3 regions of the Oceanimonas sp. AH20CE76 genome follow, and region 2 is predicted to be linked to each of the others. Evidence: riboswitches for the same ligand, from Rfam matches in the RefSeq annotation. Region 2 holds a riboswitch; each other region holds the start of a gene.
What was found. Region 2 has a riboswitch for thiamine pyrophosphate ahead of N2M06_RS02010 (3-oxoacyl-ACP reductase). Riboswitches for the same ligand answer to the same signal wherever they lie in the genome.
Positions count from the first base shown of each region.

Region 1: another riboswitch for thiamine pyrophosphate. It lies ahead of thiC (phosphomethylpyrimidine synthase ThiC); the one in region 2 lies ahead of N2M06_RS02010 (3-oxoacyl-ACP reductase).
Region 3: another riboswitch for thiamine pyrophosphate. It lies ahead of thiD (bifunctional hydroxymethylpyrimidine kinase/phosphomethylpyrimidine kinase); the one in region 2 lies ahead of N2M06_RS02010 (3-oxoacyl-ACP reductase).

Region 1 covers NZ_CP155481.1:3,206,538-3,213,793, forward strand. Annotated here, with positions in the region: gene thiC (phosphomethylpyrimidine synthase ThiC) at 1-1,748, opposite strand, end outside; TPP riboswitch at 1,823-1,925, opposite strand; gene menA (1,4-dihydroxy-2-naphthoate octaprenyltransferase) at 2,023-2,895, opposite strand; gene N2M06_RS15630 (o-succinylbenzoic acid (OSB) synthetase) at 3,010-3,921, shown strand; gene N2M06_RS15635 (exoribonuclease II) at 4,029-6,008, shown strand; gene cysP (thiosulfate ABC transporter substrate-binding protein CysP) at 6,172-7,179, shown strand; gene cysT (sulfate/thiosulfate ABC transporter permease CysT) at 7,183-7,256, shown strand, end outside.
Region 2 covers NZ_CP155481.1:390,632-397,887, forward strand. Annotated here, with positions in the region: gene pyrC (dihydroorotase) at 1-1,025, opposite strand, end outside; TPP riboswitch at 1,272-1,368, shown strand; gene N2M06_RS02010 (3-oxoacyl-ACP reductase) at 1,415-2,188, shown strand; gene N2M06_RS02015 (LLM class flavin-dependent oxidoreductase) at 2,188-3,501, shown strand; gene N2M06_RS02020 (ABC transporter permease) at 3,620-4,348, opposite strand; gene N2M06_RS02025 (ABC transporter ATP-binding protein) at 4,345-5,283, opposite strand; gene N2M06_RS02030 (ABC transporter permease) at 5,280-6,383, opposite strand; gene N2M06_RS02035 (ABC transporter substrate-binding protein) at 6,469-7,256, opposite strand, start outside.
Region 3 covers NZ_CP155481.1:114,453-121,708, forward strand. Annotated here, with positions in the region: gene polA (DNA polymerase I) at 1-2,288, shown strand, start outside; TPP riboswitch at 2,550-2,651, shown strand; gene thiD (bifunctional hydroxymethylpyrimidine kinase/phosphomethylpyrimidine kinase) at 2,688-3,494, shown strand; gene N2M06_RS00580 (putative monovalent cation/H+ antiporter subunit A) at 3,693-5,990, shown strand; gene N2M06_RS00585 (Na+/H+ antiporter subunit B) at 5,990-6,418, shown strand; gene N2M06_RS00590 (Na+/H+ antiporter subunit C) at 6,419-6,766, shown strand; gene N2M06_RS00595 (Na+/H+ antiporter subunit D) at 6,763-7,256, shown strand, end outside.

The DNA.
Region 1 (7,256 bases), 430 kb from region 2:
CACATGGAGCAGAAGTGCGCCACCTTGCCCGATTCCTGAGGCAGGGTTTCGTCGTGATATTCCCGGGCGGTTTCCGGATCCAGCGCCAGGTTGAACTGATCGTGCCAGCGAAACTCGAAACGCGCCTTGGACATGGCGTTGTCACGAATTTGCGCGCCCGGGTGGCCCTTGGCCAGATCGGCGGCATGGGCGGCGATCTTGTAGGTGATCAGACCCTGCTTCACGTCTTCCTTGTTGGGCAGCCCCAGGTGCTCCTTGGGAGTAACGTAACAGAGCATGGCACAGCCGTACCAGCCGATCAGCGCCGCACCGATACCAGAGGTGAAGTGGTCGTAACCCGGGGCGATGTCGGTGGTCAGCGGGCCAAGGGTATAGAAAGGCGCTTCGTGGCAGTGCTCGAGTTGCTCTTCCATGTTGCGCTTGATCATGTGCATGGGAATGTGACCCGGGCCTTCAATGATCACCTGCACGTCGTATTCCCAGGCGATCTTGGTCAGCTCACCCAGCGTATACAGTTCGGCAAACTGGGCCTCGTCGTTGGCATCGGCCACCGAGCCCGGGCGCATGCCGTCACCCAGTGACAGGGACACATCGTAAGCGGCACAGATTTCACAGATTTCACGGAAGTTCTCGTAGAGGAAGCTTTCCTTGTGGTGAGTGAGGCACCACTTGGCCATGATGGAGCCACCGCGGGACACAATGCCGGTCACCCGCTTGGCGGTCATGGGCACATAGCGCAGCAGCACGCCGGCGTGAATGGTGAAGTAGTCCACGCCCTGCTCGGCCTGCTCGATCAGAGTGTCGCGGAACACTTCCCAGTTCAGGTCTTCGGCCACGCCGTTCACTTTTTCCAGGGCCTGGTAGATGGGCACGGTGCCGATGGGAACCGGGCTGTTGCGCAAAATCCACTCACGGGTTTCGTGAATGTAGCGGCCGGTGGACAGATCCATGACGGTGTCGGCACCCCAGCGGGTGGACCACACCAGTTTTTCCACTTCTTCTTCAATGGAAGAGGTCACTGCCGAGTTGCCGATGTTGGCGTTGATCTTCACCAGGAAGTTGCGGCCGATGATCATGGGCTCGGCTTCCGGGTGGTTGATGTTGGCGGGAATGATGGCGCGGCCTTCGGCCACTTCCTTGCGCACAAATTCTGGGGTGATGTTTTCCGGCAGATTGGCACCAAAGCTCTCGCCCTTGTGCTGCCTGAGCAGCAGTTCGTCCCGCACCCGCTCACGGCCCATGTTTTCGCGAATGGCGATATATTCCATCTCGGGAGTGATAATGCCTTTGCGGGCGTAGTGCATCTGGGTCACGCACTGACCGGCCTTGGCCTTGCGCGGCTTGGGCAGGTGCTCAAAGCGCAGGTGATCCAGGCCATCGTCGGCCATGCGCTGCTGAGTAAACTCGGAGGTAACACTTTCCAGCTCTACGGTATCGTTACGCTCCAGAATCCAGTCCCGGCGCAGCTGGGGCAGACCCTTGCGCACATCAATTTCAGACTCGGGATCGCCATAGGCACCTGAGGTGTCATATACCGGTACCGGATCGTTGGGCTCGAAAATGGGGTTTTCTTCGGTGCCGCCTTTATAGCTGTCGGCCAGGGCGATTTCGCGCATGGCGACTTTTATGTCGGGGCGTGAGCCGTCGAGATAAATGCGGGAGGAATTCGGAAAGGGTTCGCCCTTCAGGTTGTGAATATATTCCTGGGCCTGGCTGCGAACTTCACGACGGTTTACTTTTGTTGACATAGCAATCTCACTTTTGCGTCCATTTGGTGAAATGCTTGTCGGGAGTGTTGATAAAGAACTGCCTACATCCGGTAGCGGGTTCTTTACTTGCTTCCCTTCGCAGGTATTAGCCTGATCAGGTTCAACGGATCCCGCTTTCGCGGTCTCAGCCCCATGAGGGCACTCCGACAAGATGGTCGCAGTATAACCAGACCAAGTTCACAAAAGCAAAGATGATTCATTGCCAGACAACAGCCAAAATGGCACCGGGCCGTTACTTTTTTGCATAAACCACTCAGGACGTTACCAACCCCAATGCCAGACCCACGGTCAGAATCAGGGTACCTTTGGCAGTGAGCGCCAGTGCCCGGTTCAGCTCGGCGCCTTCCCGGGTCAGCACCAGCTTCAGCCCTTGGGCAAGCGGCCACAGCCCCAGCAGCGCCAGATATCCCCAGCCGGTCATCAGCCGTTCGGCTGCCAGCACCGCCAACGCCAGCAGCCCGGCCTGCCAGGCCCGTGCCCGGGGCAGCCCCAGCCGTAAAGCAAGCGTGTGTTTGCCCGCCTGAGCATCACCCGCCATGTCGCGAATATTATTGATATTGAGCACCGCCATCGACAGCAAGCCTGCCACCAGCGCCGCCCAGATGCCGGCAGCGGCAAGCTCCGGCCGCATCAGCCAGCCAGTGCCCAGCACCGCCACCGGGCCGAAAAACACAAATACCGCCGCATCGCCCAGCCCCGAGTAACCATAGGGCCGCCGGCCCAGGGTATAACCCAGTGCCGCCAGCACAGATAACGCCCCCAGCAGCAAAAAGCCCAGCCAGGCGGCAAGGTCGTGACCCAACGCCAGGGTCAGCAGTGCCAGTCCGCTTGTCAGTGCCAGTAAAATCACCACTACTATGGCCCGGCGCAGCTGAGCCACCGACACTTGCCCCGAGGCCAGCACTCGTACCGGGCCGGTGCGCTCATGGCCATCTGTGCCACGCAGACCGTCGCCGTAATCGTTGGCCAGATTCGACAGAATCTGCAGTAACAGGGCCGTGAGCAAGGCCAGGGCCAGCACACCAACATTTACAGTGCCGGCACTGGCGGCTCCCAACACAATGGAAGCCACCGCCAGCGGCAGGGTTTTGGGCCGAATGGCCAGCAGCCAGATGTTCAGGGGCATCACAAACACAATTCCACTTATATAAAGCGCTCCATGATACTCAATAAACACCGCTGTCGCTCACCGTGTCACCATGTTACCTTTATGTAAAATTAAATAGCTGAGCGCCTTGCCATGTCCATTTCGGTTTACCGCTATGCCCTGCCCCTGACCAAAGAAAAAGTGATCGACGGCGTTGCCGTGCGCCGCCGCCATGGCTTGTATATATGTATTAACGGTCACTGGGGCGAGGTGGCACCCCCGGTCACCGCCGATATAGCAGCAACAGAAACCGAACTGCTGACCGCCTGCGCGCAGCTGGAACAAGGCCTTGAGCATACAGCCACCTCACCCTGGGTGCGCTTTGGACTGGGTTGCGCGCTCACGCCACTCACAGCAGCACCCGCTCCCAGCCTGCCGCTGCTGGAAGGCGAGCGCGAAGCCATTATTCGCGCCTGGCGCTGCCGCAGGGAGCACCCTGTTCAAGCCTGGCTGACCCTGACCGGCGATGTGCAGTTTGACGCCGGCCTGGTGCGCGAGCTGTCCATTCTGGTGCCCGGCCTCAGGCTGGTGCTGGATGCCGGCGGCCGGCTCAGCGAAGCACAGCTGGCTGAACTGTGGCGACATACCGGTGGTCGCGCTACCGACTGGCTGCTTGATCCCGGCGCCAGCCCGGCCGACACTCGCACACTTGCCCAACGGCATGGCTGGCCGGTGGCCATCAGTGCTGATCGCTGTGGCGATAAACTCCCGGCGGTGTTTGAAGGGCTGAAAGCCCTGGTGCTGCGCCCCTCCCTGCTGGGCGAGCCGGCCTTGTGCCGGCAGTGGGCCAATACGGCACTAGCGCAAGGGCTGCAGGTGATACTGGCGGGCAATCTGGAAAGCGGCCTGGCCAATCAGCATATTGCACAACTGGCGGGGGAGCTGACACCGGACAGCCAGGCTCAGGTCGACGGCCTGCGTTATTTGCTGCACAACGGCGTCACCACTCAAGGCCAGCCGGACGTTAATCACCTTACTCTGGTTTATGGATCAGGCTGTTTATAAAACAGCCACAAAAAGCGCACCAAACTGGTGCAAAAGGCAAGGTTTTCTTGGCATTTTGAGGGTAAATCCGTATAGTCAGGCCGATATTTCGACAGGTTCCCAAACACATGTTTCAAGACAATCCCCTGCTGGCTCAGCTCAAGCAACAAATCCGCGACACCCTGCCTACCAAGGAAGGCATGGTCAAAGGCACCTCCAAGGGCTTCGGCTTTCTCGAAGTCAGTGACAAGGAAAGCTATTTCATTCCGCCCCCGCACATGAAAAAGGTGATGCATGGCGATCACATTACCGCCGTGCTGCGCACCGAAAACGACAAGGAGATGGTGGAGCCGGAGACCCTGATCGAGCCTGGCCTGACCCGTTTTGTGGCCCGGGTAAAGTGGTTCCGTGACCGGCTCAATATTGTGCCCGATCACCCGCTGATGAAAGACGCCATCAAGGCTCGCACCATCAAGGGAATGAACGACCAGGACCTGAAAGATGGCGACTGGGTGCTGGCGGATCTCAAGCGTCACGCCCTGAAAGACAATGGCTTTTTTGCTGATGTGGTGGAAGTGATTGCCGGCGTGGACGACCCCATTGCCCCCTGGTGGGTGGTGCTGGCCCGCAACAGCCTGGCCAACCAGGCCCCTCAGGACCGGGAACAGTGGGAGCTGCTGGACGACACTCTGCCCCGCCAGAACCTGACCGAAGTGCCCTTTTTCACCATCGACAGCGAGTCCACTCAGGATATGGACGACGCTTTGAGCGTGAAAAAGCTGGATGACGGCGGCTGGGAGTTGCTGGTGGCCATTGCCGATCCCACCGCTTATGTAGCCCACGACAGCGACATGGACAAAGTAGCCGCCGAGCGCGCCTTTACCGTGTATTTGCCGGGCCGCAACATTCCCATGCTGCCGCGCACCCTGGCCGATGAGCTGTGCTCCCTGAAAGAAGGGGAAGACCGTCACGCCCTGTGCGCCCGCATTCATATTAACGCCGACGGCAAGGTAGCCGACGATGCCGAGTTTTTTGCCGCCCGCATTCGCTCCCACGCCCGCCTGGCCTATAACAAGGTCTCCGACTGGATTGAAGGCACCGGCGACTGGCAGCCCGAAAGCGAAGTGATTGCCGAGCAGTTGCGCGAGCTGAACACCATGACCCTGGCCCGCAACAACTGGCGCAGCACTCACGCCATTGTGTTCCCGGACCGCCCCGACTTCCGTTTTGAACTGGACGATGCCAGCAACGTGGTGGCCATTCACGCCGATCACCGCCGCATTGCCAACCTGATGGTGGAAGAGTCGATGATTGCCGCCAACCTGGCCTGCGGCAACTGGCTGACCAAACACTGCGGCACCGGTGTATTCAACGTGCACGCCGGCTTTGATGAAGAAAAACTGGCCCAGCTGCAGGAACTGCTGAAAGAGCATGATGCACCGGTAGACCTCGACAGAATCACCACCCTGGAAGGTTTCTGTGAGCTGCGCCGCTGGCTGGATAGCCGCGACACCAGCTATCTGGACAACCGGGTGCGCCGCTTCCAGTCTTACGCCGCCATGAGTACGGCTCCGGGTGAGCACTACGGCCTGGGTCTGGACGCCTACGCCACCTGGACCTCGCCCATTCGTAAATACGGCGACATCATCAACCACCGGCTGATCAAGGCCATTCTGGCCGAAAAAGCCCACGACGCCCACGCGCCCAACGCCGAGCTGGCCGTGCACCTCTCGGAACAGCGCCGTATGCACCGCCGTGCCGAGCGCGACATTGCCGACTGGCTGTATGTGCGCTATCTGCAGCCGGCGGTGGCTGGCGGCCATGTGTTTGATGCCGAGATTATCGACATCGGCCGCGGCGGCGTGAAGCTGCGCCTGCAGGAAAACGGCGCCGTGGTGTTTATGCCGTCCTCCCTGATCCTGCCCAACCGGGATCGGCTGGAATGCAGCTGGGACGACGGCCGGGTCTATCTCGACAAACAGCCGGTATACGAGCTGGGCCAGCACATTCAGGTGATCCTGACCGAAGCCATTGAAGACACCCGTTCCCTGATCGCCAAACCGGCCATTCCGCTGGTACCGGAGAAGCAGGAAAAACCTGCTTCCTGAGCGGAATTCTGATACTGAAAAGGCCTGCACATGCAGGCCTTTTTTGTCCCTTATATCCACCCTTGCTTATATATTCCAAAAGCAACTATCAAAGATGGTTTAAATATCTTTTGCGCATATTAGAATCGATTATAGTTTCTTCATTTTTGTTTGGAGTTGAATCATGCGCAAATCCCTTCTGGCCTCTGTGCTGTTTGCCGCCGGCGTGAGCGCCACCGCCCTGCCGCTGCAGGCCAAAGAGCTGCTCAACAGCAGCTACGACATTGCCCGCGAGCTGTTTGCCGAAATCAACCCTGTGTTTGTAAAGCACTGGCAGGAGCAAACCGGTGAAACCCTGGAGATCAAGCAATCCCATGCCGGTTCATCCCGCCAGGCCCAGGCCATTTTGCAGGGCCTGCGCGCCGATGTGGTGACCTACAACCAGACCACCGATGTGGATGTGCTGCACCAGAAGGGTAATTTGATCCCCGAAGACTGGAAGGCCCGCCTGCCCAACGACAGCTCCCCCTACTACTCCACCATGGCATTTCTGGTACGCAAGGATAACCCCAAGCAGGTGCAGGGCTGGGACGATCTGACCCGGGACGACGTGCAGCTGGTATTCCCCAATCCTAAAACCTCCGGTAATGGCCGTTACACCTATCTGGCCGCCTGGGGTGCTGCTCATAAGGCCTTTAATGGCGACGAGAGCAAAATCCGCGAGCATATGGGCAAGCTGGTGAAGCAGGTGGCCGTGTTCGACACCGGCGGCCGGGGTGCCACCACCACCTTTGTGGACCGTGGCATTGGTGATGTGCTGATCACCTTTGAATCGGAAGTGAACAACATTATCGCCCAGTACCCGGATCAGGCCTTTGAGCGGGTAGTGCCGCCGGTAGACGTGCTGGCCGAGTTTCCGGTGACCTGGATTGACCGCAACGTGGAGCGTAACGACACCGCCGGCGCCGCCAAAGCCTATCTGGAGTTCCTCTACACCCCAGAGGCCCAGCGCATTCTGGCCAGCTACAACTACCGGGTGCATAACGAAGAAGTGGCCGCCGAAGTGGCCGATCAGTTCCCGGCCACCGAGCTGTTTACCGTGGAAGAGATCTTTGGTGGCTGGGAGCAGGCCATGCAGGATCACTTTGCTAACGGCGGCAGCCTGGATCAGCTGCAAGCCGAGGCCCGCTAAGCCATGGCGGCGTTGCTGGGTGCTTCCAGGCGGGTGCTGCCGGGCTTTACCCTGAGCCTGGGCACCAGCCTGCTGTT
Region 2 (7,256 bases):
ACCATCCAGCCAATGTCTTCGCCGGCGCGAATGGGCACCAGCTGGTCACCGCCCAGGGGCAGGGTAGCGTCCACCGTCCAGGATTCTTTTACCAGAGTGATGGTGTCTGGGTTGCGGGGCAGGCCGTAGAAGTCGGGGCCGTTGTGGCTGGCAAAGGCTTCCAGCTTGTCGAGCGCACCGGCTTCCTCAAACACTTCAGCATATAGCTCAATGGCAGCGTGAGACGTGTAGGCACCGGCGCAGCCGCAGGCGGCCTCTTTGCGATGCTGAAAGTGCGGTGCCGAGTCAGTGCCCAGAAAGAACTTTTTGCTGCCGCTGGTGGCGGCACGCACCAGCGCCTGCTGGTGCGTGTTGCGCTTGAGGATCGGCAGGCAGTAGTAGTGCGGGCGAATGCCGCCCACCAGCATGTGGTTGCGGTTGAACAGCAGGTGGTGAGCGGTGATGGTGGCGGCCACGTTGTCGCCGGCCTGCTCCACAAACTTCACCGCGTGCTCTGTGGTGATGTGCTCCAGCACGATTTTCAGGTCGGGGAAGTCGCGCACCACGTCGGGCAGCACGGTTTCCAGGAACACTTTTTCCCGGTCAAAGATGTCGATGCGCGAATCGGTGACTTCACCGTGCACCAGCAGCAGGGTGCCGGTTTCCTGCATGGCTTCCAGCATCGGGTAGATGTTTTTTACATCGGTCACGCCGGAGTCGGAGTTGGTGGTGGCACCGGCCGGATACAGTTTACAGGCCACAATGTCGCCGCTGGTGCGGCCCTTGCGAATTTCGTCGGGGTCGGTTTTGTCGGTGAGATACAGGCTCATTACCGGCTCAAACCGGCTGCCCTCGGGGCGTACCGCCAGAATGCGCTCGCGGTATTGGTTGGCAAGCCCTGTGGTGGTAACGGGCGGCACCAGGTTGGGCATAACGAGGGCGCGGCCCAGATAGCGGCTGGCGTCGCGTACTGTGTCTTGCAGTTGCTCACCGTCGCGCAGGTGCAGGTGCCAGTCGTCGGGGCGGGTAATTGTCAGTGTGGTCATAGTCGGCTCGGCGTTATCCATTGCTTTCGAGGTCTTTATTATCCACCCGAAGCGGGTTTTCACCAAACCCATGGGAGCTTTAAGCGGTCAGCTGTCAGCTTTAAGTTGTTCTTATGTGTTTGCGGATATCGCAATCTGCCTGTTCGTACCGTGCAACAGGCACCAGATAAATCCTTAAGGCTACTCGGGCTGCTGACAGCTTATCGCTGACGGCTTACAGCTTGCTGTGGGGTATGTTATGGTTCGTGCCGAGACACGGGGTGTCCTGCTAAGCAGGGCTGAGATAACACCCGTTGAACCTGATCCAGTTCATACTGGCGAAGGGATGTCAGCCTGCCGGCCTGGTGCCTTTGCTGCCTTATGCCTTCGCCTCAGCTTCGAGGTAGAAAATGCAAACTTCCATTCCATTTAATGAACAACTGGTGCTGGTTACCGGCGGCGCCCGCGGCCTGGGCGAGCATCTGGTGCGCGCCTTTTTGCGCGAAGGTGCCAAAGTGGTGATCAACTACCTGAACAGCGCCGAGGCGGCACAAAAGCTGGCGGCCGAAGCGCCGGAGCAGACCCTGGCGGTGCAGGCCGATGTGACTGACGCCGCCGCCGTGCAGGCCATGTTTGACCAGGCCGAGGCCCATTTCGGCTGCCCGGTAACCACCGTCATCAACAACGCCCTGCCGGCGTTTTCTTTTAATGGTGATGCCCGGCCCCATGCCGAAGCGCTGACCTGGGAGCATTTGCACCAGCAGCTGGAAGGTATTGCCGGCGGTGCCTTAAACACCACCCGGGCGGCGCTGCCTGGCATGCGTAAAACCGGTTTTGGCCGCATCGTTAATGTTGGCACCAATCTGTTCCAGAACCCGGTGGTGCCTTACCACGACTACACCGCCGCCAAGGCCGCGCTGCTGTCGCTGACCCGCACCCTGTCGCAGGATCTGGGCCCGGACGGCATTACCGTCAACATGGTATCCGGCGGCCTGCTGCGCACTACCGATGCCTCTGCCGCTACTCCCGAGGAAGTGTTTGACTACATTGCCGCCAATACGCCGCTGCGCCGGGTGACCACGCCGGAGGAATTTGCCGACGCCACCCTGTTCTTTGCCTCGCCCTGGTCCCGCTCGGTCACCGGCCAGAATCTGGTAGTGGACGGCGGTCTGGTGAAAAACTGATGAGCATGAACGAACGCATGATGCACCTGAACCTGTTTCTGTTCGGGTGCGGCCACCACAGGGCCGCCTGGCGTCACCCCAATTCCGCGGTGGAGCAGCTGGGGGATATTCGCTATTACGAGCGTCTGGCGCAAACCGCCGAGCGCGGCAAGCTGGATGCGGTGTTCTTTGCCGACGGCCAGTCTACCGGCAATGTGGCGGACGGCAGCTACTGGTTTCTGGAGCCGCTTACCGCCATGGCGGCCATGAGCCGGGCTACGGATCGCATCGGTTTTATCAGCACTGTGTCGAGCACCTTTTTCACGCCCTTTCACGCTGCGCGCATGATGGCCTCGCTGGATCATATCTCCAACGGCCGCATGGGCTGGAACGTGGTCACCTCCATGTTTGACGTGGAAGCCCGCAACCACGGCTACGAGGCCATGCCCGCGCACGCCGAGCGTTACCGCCGGGCCGAGGAGTTTGTGGAGGCGGTGATCAAGCTGTGGGATTCCTGGGCTGCTGATGCGCTGGTGATGGATCGGGCCGGCCACTATGCCGACCCCGGCAAGGTGAACCCCATTCATCACAACGGCGAATTCTTTCTGGTGGACGGCCCGCTCAATGTGCCGCGCCCGCCTCAGGGCCACCCGGTGCTGTTTCAGGCCGGCGCTTCAGAGCAGGGGCGCACTCTGGCGGCCCAGTGCGCCGAAGCTATTTACGCCGTGGCCTACGATCTGCCGGCGGCCCAGGACTACTACCGCGACATCAAGCGCCGGGTGAGAGCCGCGGGCCGCAGTGTGGATGTGCCCATCATGCCCGGGCTGGTGACCTATGTGGCCTCTACCGAGGCCGAGGCCAAAGCCAAGCAGCGGGAGCTGGATGAGCTGCTGCCCGCCGACGCCTCGTTGCGCCAGCTGGGCACCTATGTGGGGCAGGACTGCTCCGGCTGGGAGCTGGACGGCCCGGTGCCGGCACTGCCGTCTTTGGATGTGTTCACCGGCCCGAAAGGCCGCTACGCCACCGTGCTGCGTATTATTGAGACCGAGCAGCCCACGGTGCGCCAGCTGCTGGGCCGGCTCGCTGCGGGCGGCGGCCACTGCACCATGGTGGGCACGCCCGAGTCGGTTGCCGATCGCATGGAGCAGTGGTTCCGCAACGAGGGTGCCGACGGCTTTAACCTGATGCCGCCCTCATTGCCCGCCGGCATCGAGGACTTTGTGGATCAGGTGGTACCCGAGCTGCAACGCCGCGGCCTGTTCCGCACCGAGTATGAAGGCTCTACTCTGCGGGAGCATCTGGGACTTCCCCCTGCGGGGAGCTGTCAGCCGTAAGCTTTCAGCTGTAAGTGGCGGGGGTTGTAGGCCGCGATTTATTCGCGGCAGCGGTGTCGCAGGTGAATGTATTTGCCCGGTGTAAAACCGGGCCTACAATTCCCCAGTCCCCGTATTCTCACCCGCCCGGCGGCGTCAGCCGTTGCTCAAGGCGGCGGAGCAAGGCGTCGAGCATCATGGCCATCAGCGCCACCATGATGCCGCCTTGCAGTACAAAGGCCAGGTTGTCGGTGAGCAGGCCGGCAATAATTACCTCGCCAAAACCCTTGGCCGCCACAGTCGAGCCGATGGTGGCGGTGCCTATGCTGATGATCAGCGAAATGCGAATGCCCGCCACCAGAGTGGGCAGGACCAGAGGCAATTCCACCCGCCACAACCGTTGCAGGGGCGTCATGCCCATGCCTTTGGCCGCCTCGCGCACACTGGCGGGAATTTGCTGCAACCCGGTCACGGCATTTTCAAAAATCGGCAGCATGCCGTAGAGCAGCAGAGCCACCAGGGTGGGAGTAAGACCAAAGCCCAGCGCCGGTACCGCCAGCGCCAGCACCGCCACCGGCGGAAAGGTCTGGCCCAGATTGGCCAGTGCCCGTGCCAGTGGAAAAAAAGCCTTGCCTGAAGGCCGGGTCACGGCAATGGCGGCCCCCAGCGCCAGCAGGGTGGCGGCGGCAATGGCGACAAACACCGCCAGTACATGCCAGCCCAGCAGGTTGAGAAAACTGTCCCGGGCGTAAATGGCCGGCGCGGGGGCGTCCACCAGCAGATGAAACAGCGGCGTGAGTGCGTCCATGTTCAGGGTCAGCAGCGCCAGCAACAGCCCGGGGATCAGCCAGCCCAGCGCGCGGGTCATGCGCCGGCTCCTTGTTTCAGCAGCTGGCTCAGGGTGACTTCACCCACCGGCTGGCCGGCCTCATCCACCACCGTCAGCCGCTCTTCACCCTGCCAGAGCAGCTCGGCCATGGCGTCTTTCAGGCTGGTGGCCGCCGGCAGGGCGGTGCCGGCGGGCCCCGTGAGCGGAGCCATGATATCGGCCAGGGTCTGAGTGGCCAGCAGCCGCAGGGATCTGTCCCGGCCACCCACCAGACTTTGCACAAAGCCCGGCCTGGGGTGGCGCAGCAGGGCTTGTGGGCTGTCTATCTGTAAAATTTCGCCCTTGTCCATGACGGCTATCACGTCGGCCATTTTAATGGCCTCTTCCAGATCGTGAGTCACCATTATGATGGTAATGCCCAGCAGTTGCTGAATATGCAGCAGCTCGTCCTGCAGGTGCTCGCGGGTGAGCGGATCCAGCGCACCAAAGGGCTCGTCCATCAGCAGCAGCTCGGGGCGCGCCGCCAGTGCCCGGGCCACCCCCACCCGTTGCTGTTCGCCGCCGGATAATTGGTGCGGGTACTTGCCGGCAAAGGTGGCGGGGTCGAGCCGGAACAAACTGAGCAGCTCGCTGACCCGGGCATCGATGTCGGCTTTGCTCCAGCCCAACAGCCGCGGCACTGTGGCGATGTTGCGGGCAATGGTCTGGTGCGGAAACAGCCCCACTCCCTGAATGGCGTAGCCAATGCGCCGGCGCAGCTGCTCGGCTGGGATGGTGGTGACCTTTTGCCCCTGAATAAAAATCTCGCCCGAGCTGGGCTCTATCAGCCGGTTCAGCATGCGCAGGGTAGTGGACTTGCCGCAACCAGAGGTGCCGACCAATGCGCAGACCCGGCCGCTGTCCACGCGAAACGACAGCTCCTTTACCGCCGTCTGCCGGCCAAATTGTTTGCTCAGGTTTTTTACTTCAATCATGCACGAGTGCCTTGTTGCAGGGCGATCAGGGTATCGATCAGGATGGCGAACAAAAACGCCAGCAGCAGGGTGGGCAGGGCACCGAGGATCACCAGATCGGTGGCGGTCTGCCCCAGTCCCTGAAAGATATAGGTGCCATAGCCACCGCCGCCCACCAGTGCCGCCACCGCCACCAGACCGATATTGAGTGTGACCACTACCCGCAGGCCGCTCAGAATCACCGGCAATGCCAGCGGCAGCTCCACTTGCCACAAGCGCTGGCGGCGGCTCATGCCCATGGCGGTGGCCGCCTCGCGCACATGGGCGTTGACCCGGTCAAAGCCCAGCGCCGTGTTGCTGACGATGGGCAGCAGTGAATACAGAAACAGGGCGATCACCGCCGGTGCCGCACCAATGCCGCGAATACCCAGCTCTCCCAGCCAGGGGTAAGCGGTGCTCAGCAGGCTTAACGGCACCATCAGCAGGCCAAACATGGCCAGGCTGGGAATGGTCTGCAAAATATTAAGTACCGGAAACAGTGCTGCCCTGAGCCTGTGCGAGCGGTGGCAGGCAATGCCTAACGGAATGCCCGCCAGCACCGCCGGAATAATGCTGCCCAGGGCCAGTTGCAGATGACGCAGCCCCTGCCGCCAGAAGTCGCTGCGGTTATGAAACTCTTTCAGTAACGACAACTGGTCACACAAGCCCGAAGCCAGCAGTGCCACCACAGCTGCGGTAAGGATGGTCACCAGTGCCAGCCGGGCGGCAGGTCCGAGTTTCAGCCGCAGGGCGGTGTCGGTCACCAGCAGGCACAGCCAGAACAGCCCCAGCCAAAAGCCGGCACCCAGGGAAACCCGGGCCAGGGGGCCGGCATGTTCCAGCAGGGCGATGGCGGTATGGCCGGCGGTATACAGCAGCAGCGGCAGGGCGGTGGCAGTGAGTGCCAGTCGCAGGGGCAGGGCACGGTTAGCCAGACAAAGCGGCAGCAATAACAGTGGCCAGAGGCCGGTGAGGCCGGCGGAACTGAGCAGGCTCAGGGATTCGCCGGGCAAAATACGGTTGGGTTGCAGGCCGACAAAGGGCAGCGCCAGCAGGCTGAGTACCAGCGCTGTTGCCAGCAAGCCGCCGACCTTGTCGGGTTTTAATGATAAAGGAATGGGTCACTCCCCGAAGTCAATTTTTGGTTATGTATTGCAGGCACAATCATCAGTCCTGGCTCAGCCCGGCCAGATAGTCGGCGGCCACGGCTTCGGCGCTTTCGCCGCCAATGGCGATGCGGCTGTTAAGGGTCTGCAGGGTGGTTACATTCAGCGACTGAAACACCGGCTGCAGAATGCCGGCGATCTCCGGGTGTGCCTTGAGCACACTTTCCCGCACTATGGGGGCGGGGGCGTAAACTGGCTGCACGCCCTTGTCGTCGTCCATGACTACCAGACCCACAGAGGCAATGGCACCGTCAGTGCCGTACACCATGGCGGCGTTGGTATCGTCGGTTTGCAGGGCGGCGGCCTTGATGGTGGCAGCGGTGTTGCCACCGGAAAGCACCAGTAGCTGGCTGTCACTCAGCTCAAAGCCATAGGTCTGCTGAAAGGCGGGCAGCACGGCGGGGCTGGACACAAACTCGGCGGACGCCGCCAGCTTGATCTCACCGCCTTCACTGACATAGCGGCCAAAGTCCGACATGGTAGCCAGATTGTTGGCCTCGGCAATGTCCTGGCGCAGGGCAATGGCCCAGGTGTTGTTGGCGTTGGCCGGGGTCAGCCACACCAGCTGATGGGCATCAAAGTCCAGTTGTTTGGCCAAGGCGTAGCCCTGTTCAAAGTCCTTCCAGGCGTCGCTGTCTTCTTTCTGATGAAAAAAGGCGGCATTGCCGGTGTATTCCGGATAAATATCCACTTCGCCGGCAATAATGGCTTTGCGCAGTATGGGGGTGCCGCCCAGCTGGCTGCGGTTTTCCACTTCAAGGCCGGCATTGTTCAGGGCCTGATAAATCA
Region 3 (7,256 bases), 280 kb from region 2:
ATCATGTGCTGCTGATGGATACCATGAAAAACAGCTTTCTCGATCGGGACGGCGTGGTGGAAAAATTTGGTGTGCCGCCGGAGCTGATTATCGATCTGCTGGCGCTGGTAGGCGACAAGGTAGACAACATTCCCGGCATGCCCGGTGTGGGTGAGAAAACGGCACTGGCGCTGCTGCAGGGGCTGGGCTCCATCAACGACATTGCCGCCAATACCGACAAAATTGCCGAGCTGGGCTTTCGCGGATCCAAGTCGTTTGCCGCCAAGTTCGTCGAGCACGAGCAGCAGGTACGGCTGTCTTATACCCTGGCTACCATCAAGACAGATGTGGAGCTGGACGTGGGGCCGGCGGATCTGCAGCAAAGCGAGCCCGATACCGAGGCCTTGCGCGCTCTTTATCAAGAGTTTGAATTCCGTAATCTGCTGGCTGAGCTGGATCCCGCCACTCAGGAAGAAGCGCCAGTGGCGGCGGCTATGGAAACCGATTATCAGCTGGTGACCGAGCAGGCGCAGCTGAATGCGTGGATTAAAAAGCTGGAAGCCGCGCCTCTGTTTGCCTTTGATACCGAGACTACCAGTCTCAGCTACCGGGATGCCCGTGTGGTAGGGGTATCATTTGCAGTAGAAGCCGGACAGGCGGCCTATGTGCCTTTTGGTCACGATTATCTGGATGCACCCGAGCAGCTGAGCGAAGAAACCGTGCTCGGTGCGCTCAAGCCGTTACTGGAAGATGAGAGCCGCATCAAACTGGGTCAGAATCTGAAGTACGATATCAATGTGCTGAAAAATCACGGCATTCACATGAAGGGCACGCTGCTCGATACCATGCTGGAGTCTTATGCACTCAACTCGGTGCAGACCCGGCACGATATGGACAGCCTGGCGGCATTTTTCCTTAATCACAGCACCACACCGTTTGAAGCCATTGCCGGCAAGGGAGCCAAGCAGCTGACCTTTAACCAGATCCCACTGGAGCAGGCCGGGCCCTATGCGGCGGAAGATGCTGACATTACTCTGCGGCTGCACCATCACCTGGCGGAAAAACTGGCTGCCGAGCCATCTCTTGAAAGCGTATTTAATGACATTGAAATGCCGCTGGTACCCATTCTTGCCGGAATGGAATACACAGGCGTGCGCATCGACGGCAAGCTGCTGGCCATTCAGAGTGATGAAATTGCCAAACGGCTGAAAGAGCTGGAGCTGGAAGCCCACGAACTCGCCGGTGAGCCCTTTAATCTCAGCTCTCCCAAGCAGCTTGGCGAGATTCTGTTCACCAGGCTGGAACTGCCGGTGATCAAAAAAACGCCCAAGGGTGCGCCTTCTACCGCCGAAGAAGTACTGCAGGAGCTGGCGCTGGATTACCCCTTGCCCAAATTACTGATGGAATACCGGGTACTTAGCAAGCTCAAGTCCACTTATACCGACAAGCTGCCCCAGATGATGAATGAGCACAGCGGCCGGGTGCATACCTCTTATCATCAGGCTAATACTGCCACCGGCCGGTTGTCGTCGTCAGATCCCAACCTGCAGAACATTCCCATCCGCACACCGGAAGGACGCCGCATTCGCCAGGCCTTTGTGGCTGAAAAGGGCTACAAGCTGGTAGCGGCAGACTACTCCCAGATAGAGCTGCGCATTATGGCGCATCTGTCTCAGGACAAGGGACTGCTCACGGCCTTTGCTGAAGGTCAGGATATTCACAGGGCCACCGCCGCCGAGGTGTTTGGTGTGGATCTTGAAGCGGTGACCAGCGAACAGCGCCGCCGGGCCAAAGCCATTAACTTTGGCCTGATCTACGGCATGAGCGCTTTTGGTCTGGCCCGCCAGCTGGGCATTGGCCGGAATGAAGCCCAGGAATACATGAATATCTACTTTGAACGTTATCCGGGTGTGCTGCGCTATATGGAAGAAACCCGCGAGCAGGCCAGCGAGCTGGGCTATGTGTCCACCCTGTTTGGCCGTCGCCTGTATCTGCCGGAGATCAAATCCAAAAATGGTGCCCGGCGCAAGGGCGCTGAGCGCGCCGCTATCAACGCTCCCATGCAGGGCACGGCGGCCGATATCATTAAAAAAGCCATGGTGCTGGTAAACGACTGGATAACACAGTTACCCGAAGACGATGTGCGTATGCTGATGCAGGTTCACGATGAACTGGTATTTGAAATTCGCGAAGACAAGGCAGAAGATTACCGGCAGAAAATTTGCGAACTGATGCAGCAGGCGGCCAGTCTGGATGTGCCGCTGCTGGTGGAAGCCGGTGTGGGTGATAACTGGGATCAGGCTCACTAATGCGATAAAAAATAACGATAGTGAAATAAACTTACGTTATAGTGGCAGCAGGTACAGAGGCAGTAGTCCATGCTGCCAAGCTTTTTGCATTTTATTAATATGCTGCTCAGGCCGCCTTCAGCGTTTTTAGCTGAGGGCGTTTTTTTTGCCTGCAATCCACCTCTTCTTTTGTATACAACAAAAAATTTATGTTACTAAATTACAGTTGGTGTGTTTCAACTCTGCCGGCTGGCAATTAAACGGTGGGCTGGGTATGATTTCTGTCATTGGTCGGGGTGCCGAAAGGCCGAGATGGCAATTGTTGCCGAACCCGTTGAACCTGATCCAGCTCATACTGGCGTAGGGAACCGATGGCTGTGGCCTTATGGTTTTCGCGCCCAGATAAAGGACCATAAGGACATGCACAGCAGCAAAGCCATTATTCTTTCCATTGCCGGCTCCGACAGCGGCGGCGGTGCCGGCGTTCAGGCCGACATTAAAGCCATCTCCGCCACTGGCGGTTACGCTTGTTCGGTGATTACCGCCATTACCGCTCAGAACACGCAAAAAGTCTCGGCAGTACATCCGGTTCCCCAGGATATGATTCGCGCCCAGCTGGAGGCGGTATTCAGTGATCTGCCGGTAGCCGCGGTCAAGGTAGGTATGCTGGGTGATGCGGATACCATTAATACGGTGGCTGACGCGCTTGAGGCCTACCGGCCTCAGCACCTGGTGGTGGACCCGGTCATGGTCAGTGCCAACGGCGATATGCTGCTGGCTCCTGACGCAGTGAACAGTCTCAAACAGCGGCTGTTGCCGCTGGCGGATGTGATCACCCCCAATCTGCCGGAGGCTGCCTGCCTTACCGGCAGGGACATACCCGCGTCACTGCGGGAAGTGGAGCCGCTGATCGCTGCCCTGATCGAGCTGGAGTGCCGGGCTGTGCTGCTGAAAGGTGGTTTTTTGCAGCAGGAGCCGCGCAGCCCCGACTGGCTGATCAACGGTGCCGATGTGCGCTGTTTTGATACTCCCCGCGTGATTACCGCCAACACCCATGGCACCGGCTGTACCCTGTCCGGCGCATTGGCGTCCTATCTGGCTCAGGGCCTGGAGCTTGAGCTGGCGGTAGCGTCTGCCAAGCATTATATCGAAAGAGCCATTGAAGCCGGCGCTCGTCTGAAAGTAGGGCAGGGCCGGGGGCCGGTGGAGCATTTTTTTGCCCGCTGAACACAGTGCAAATGTCCCGGCCCGCTTGCGTCCGGCCGGGGCGGCTTGTAGTATTCCTTGCGATGATAATCAATAACAACGAATTAACGCATTGATCGTTAATCGAAATAAGTCACTGCTATAGTCTGCATTCTAAGTCTCTCCTTTCTATTTGCCGATCCTTACGCCCCTGAACGGGCCTGAAAAGGAGCCTTGCGTATGCTTGTTGCCGTTTTGGCAGGTTTTGTTCTCGCCGCCCTGGTGCCCATGTTGAGCTCCCGGCTGGGCCAGTATATTGGCTGGTTTCTGGCGGTATTACCCGCGAGTCTGTTTGTTTATTTTGCCGGTTTCTGGCCTCTCATTACCGCGGGTGAGACGCTTCAGTTTCACTATCAGTGGATTCCCAGTCTTGATATCGGCCTGAGTTTTCTGCTCGACGGCCTCAGCCTGATGTTTGCGCTGCTGATCACCGGTATTGGTACCTTTATTCTGATCTACGGCGGCCGCTATCTGGAGGGCAACAAGGACAGGCACAAGCTGCTGATGTACCTGCTGGCCTTTATGAGCGCCATGCTGGGAGTCGTGCTCTGTAGCAATTTGATCGGGTTGTTTGTGTTCTGGGAGCTGACCAGTATTACTTCCTATCTGCTGATTGGTTTTAACCATGAGCAGGAAAAGTCGCGCAAGGCGGCGCTGCAGGGCTTGTTTGTCACCATGGGTGGCGGCCTGGCACTGATGACAGGCCTGATCATGCTGGGCTGGATGGCCGGCAGCTATGAGCTGACCGAGGTGCTGGCGCAGGGCCCTGCACTGCAACAGCATCCGCTGTTTTTGCCCATGATGATATTGATCCTGGCGGGCACCTTCACCAAGTCGGCGCAGTTCCCGTTTCACTTCTGGCTGCCCAATGCCATGGCCGCGCCCACGCCGGTCAGCGCCTATTTGCATTCCGCCACCATGGTTAAGGCGGGCGTGTTTCTGATGGCCCGGCTGCAGCCTGTCATGGCGGGCCATGATGCCTGGATGCTGACGCTGTCGGTATTGGGGGCTGTTACCATGACGGTGGGTGCCCTCATGTCGGTATGCAGCACAGATCTGAAACGCATTCTGGCCTATTCCACTATTATGGCGCTGGGCACACTGACCATGCTGATTGGCATCGGCACGCCGGTGGCGCTGAAAGCGGCCATGATTTTTCTGCTGGCTCATGCGTTGTACAAAGGCGCGCTCTTTATGGCTGCCGGTACCCTGGATCATGCCACCGGTACCAAGGATGTGCGCGAGCTGGGCGGCTTGCGTGCCCATATGCCGCATACGGCGCTGTTTTTATGGGTGGCGGCCTTGTCACTGGCGGGTATACCGCCGCTGTTTGGTTTTATTGCCAAAGAGCTGATGTTTGAGGCGGCCTTGGGTGCCCGCGCCCTGTCTGTGCTGCTGGTGGTGCTGGCATTGGTCACGGCTGTGGCTATTGTGGCTGCCAGTGCTCTGGTGGCCATCAAACCTTTCTTCGGCAAGCTGAAACCCACTCCAAAAACGCCTCACGAAGCTCCCCTTGCCATGCGTCTGGGCTTTAGTGCGCTGGCAGTCTTAAGTCTGGTGCTGGGGTTGTTGCCCGGCCTGGCTGAGCCGCTGCTGGCGGCGGCGGTCACTGCCATCAGCGGGGCCCCGGCGGGAAATCTGGATCTGGCGCTGTGGCACGGCATTAATCTGCCGCTGCTGTTCAGTGCTGCCGCGCTGGTGGCCGGTGCTTTGCTGTACCGTCGCTGGAGCCGTATTTATCAGCCGCTGGGCAAGGTGCTGTATCCACTGGCCTACGGTCCGGAACGGGGCTATGAGCATATGATGGACGGCCTGGTGCGGCTGGCCCGCTGGCAGACCCATGTACTGCAGAACGGCTACATGACCAACTACATCATGACCATACTGCTGACTACCATAGGTCTGCTGATATATGCCTTCTGGGCGCATGACGCCTTTATCTACTCACTGTCGTTTGAAGGGGTTTATCTCTACGAAGTGGTGATCAGTCTGCTGATGATGGTGGCGGTCATTTATGTCTGCTCCACTCATCTGCGTCTGGGAGCCGTGGCCGCGGTAAGTGTGCTGGGCTTTTCCATGGCGCTGATTTATGTGTTTTTCAGTGCGCCGGATCTGGCTATTACTCAGATATTGGTAGAAACCCTGACGGTCATTCTGCTGGTACTGGTGCTGTTCCGTCTGCCCGGTTTTCAGGATCTTTCCAGCACGCGCACCCGCTGGCGGGATGCGACTGTAGCCGGTGTATTTGGTGTGCTGGTGACCATGATGGTGTTAACCGTGAACCAGTCTTCGCTGGGCGAAGGCATCAGCAGTTACCTGATAGCTAACAGCTATGACATAGCCCATGGCCGCAACATAGTGAACGTGATCCTGGTGGACTACCGGGCGCTGGATACTCTTGGAGAAATTTTTGTGCTGGCGCTGGCAGCCATCGGTGTGAACGCCATGATCCGCTTTCGTTGGGAGGAACACCGCTGATGATAGGCTCGTCTCTGATATTACAGACCGCCACCCGCTTTCTGGTACCGTTATTGCTGCTGTTTGCGGTGTATCTGCTGCTGCGCGGCCATAACGAACCCGGCGGTGGCTTCATTGCCGGCCTGGTGGCATCCGGGGCCTTTGCTCTGCATATGTTTGCCTTTGATGCCAGCAGCACCCGCAAGCTGATGGGAGTGGAAAGCCAGCTGCTGATGGGGTGTGGTCTGCTGCTGGCGCTGGCCAGCGGTGTGGTGGGCATGGTGCTGAAAGGTCAGCCGTTTTTGTCCAGCCAGTGGTGGACAGTGTGGCTGCCTGGCATTGGTGATCTCAAGCTGAGTACGCCGCTGTTTTTTGATATCGGTGTATTTTTGGTGGTTATCGGTGTGGTGACCACCATTATTCTGTCCCTGGCCAAGGTGGAGGAATAAATGGAAAACCTGTTTGCCTTTGTGGTGGGCGGCCTTTATGCCACCGCGCTTTATATGATGCTGCGACGCAGCGTAGTGAAACTGGTGATCGGCCTTATTATTCTGTCGAATGCCGCTAACCTGCTGATCTTTACCAGCGGCGGTCTGGTGCGGGGCGCGCCACCTCTGATTCCGCAGGGGCTGAGCGTACCGGTGAAAGCCATTGCCGATCCGCTGCCGCAGGCGTTGATCCTGACCGCCATTGTGATCAGTTTTGGGGTGCTTGCCTTTGCCGTGGTGTTGATCCACCGGGCATATGAAGTGATTGGCGCCGATGATGTTAACGAAATGAAGAGCACCGATTCGTGAAACCAGAAGTCGTGATACCCATCCTTATTCCCATGCTGGCAGGGGCCTTGTGTCTTACCTGCTGGCGCTGGCGCAATGTGCAGCGCTGGATTTCCGTATTCTCCGGTGCCGGTTTGCTGGTGGCCTCTGTGGTATTGCTGCAAAAGGTACAGACAGACGGCATTCAGGTGGCCCATATGGGTAGCTGGCCGGCCCCCTATGGCATCAGTCTGGTGGCCGATCTGCTCAGTGCCATTATGGTGGTGGTCACCGGTATTATCGGTCTGGCAGTGGCGGTGTATTCGCTGGCCACCATGACCCGCAGCCACGAAGCCTTTGGTTACTATCCACTGCTGCATCTGATGCTGGCAGGCGTAGTAGGGGCTTTTCTTACCGGAGATATCTTCAACCTTTATGTGTGGTTCGAGATACTGCTGATCGCCTCTTTTGGTCTGATGATTCTGGGGGGTGAGCGGGCCCAGATGGAAGGGGCCATCAAGTATGTGACCCT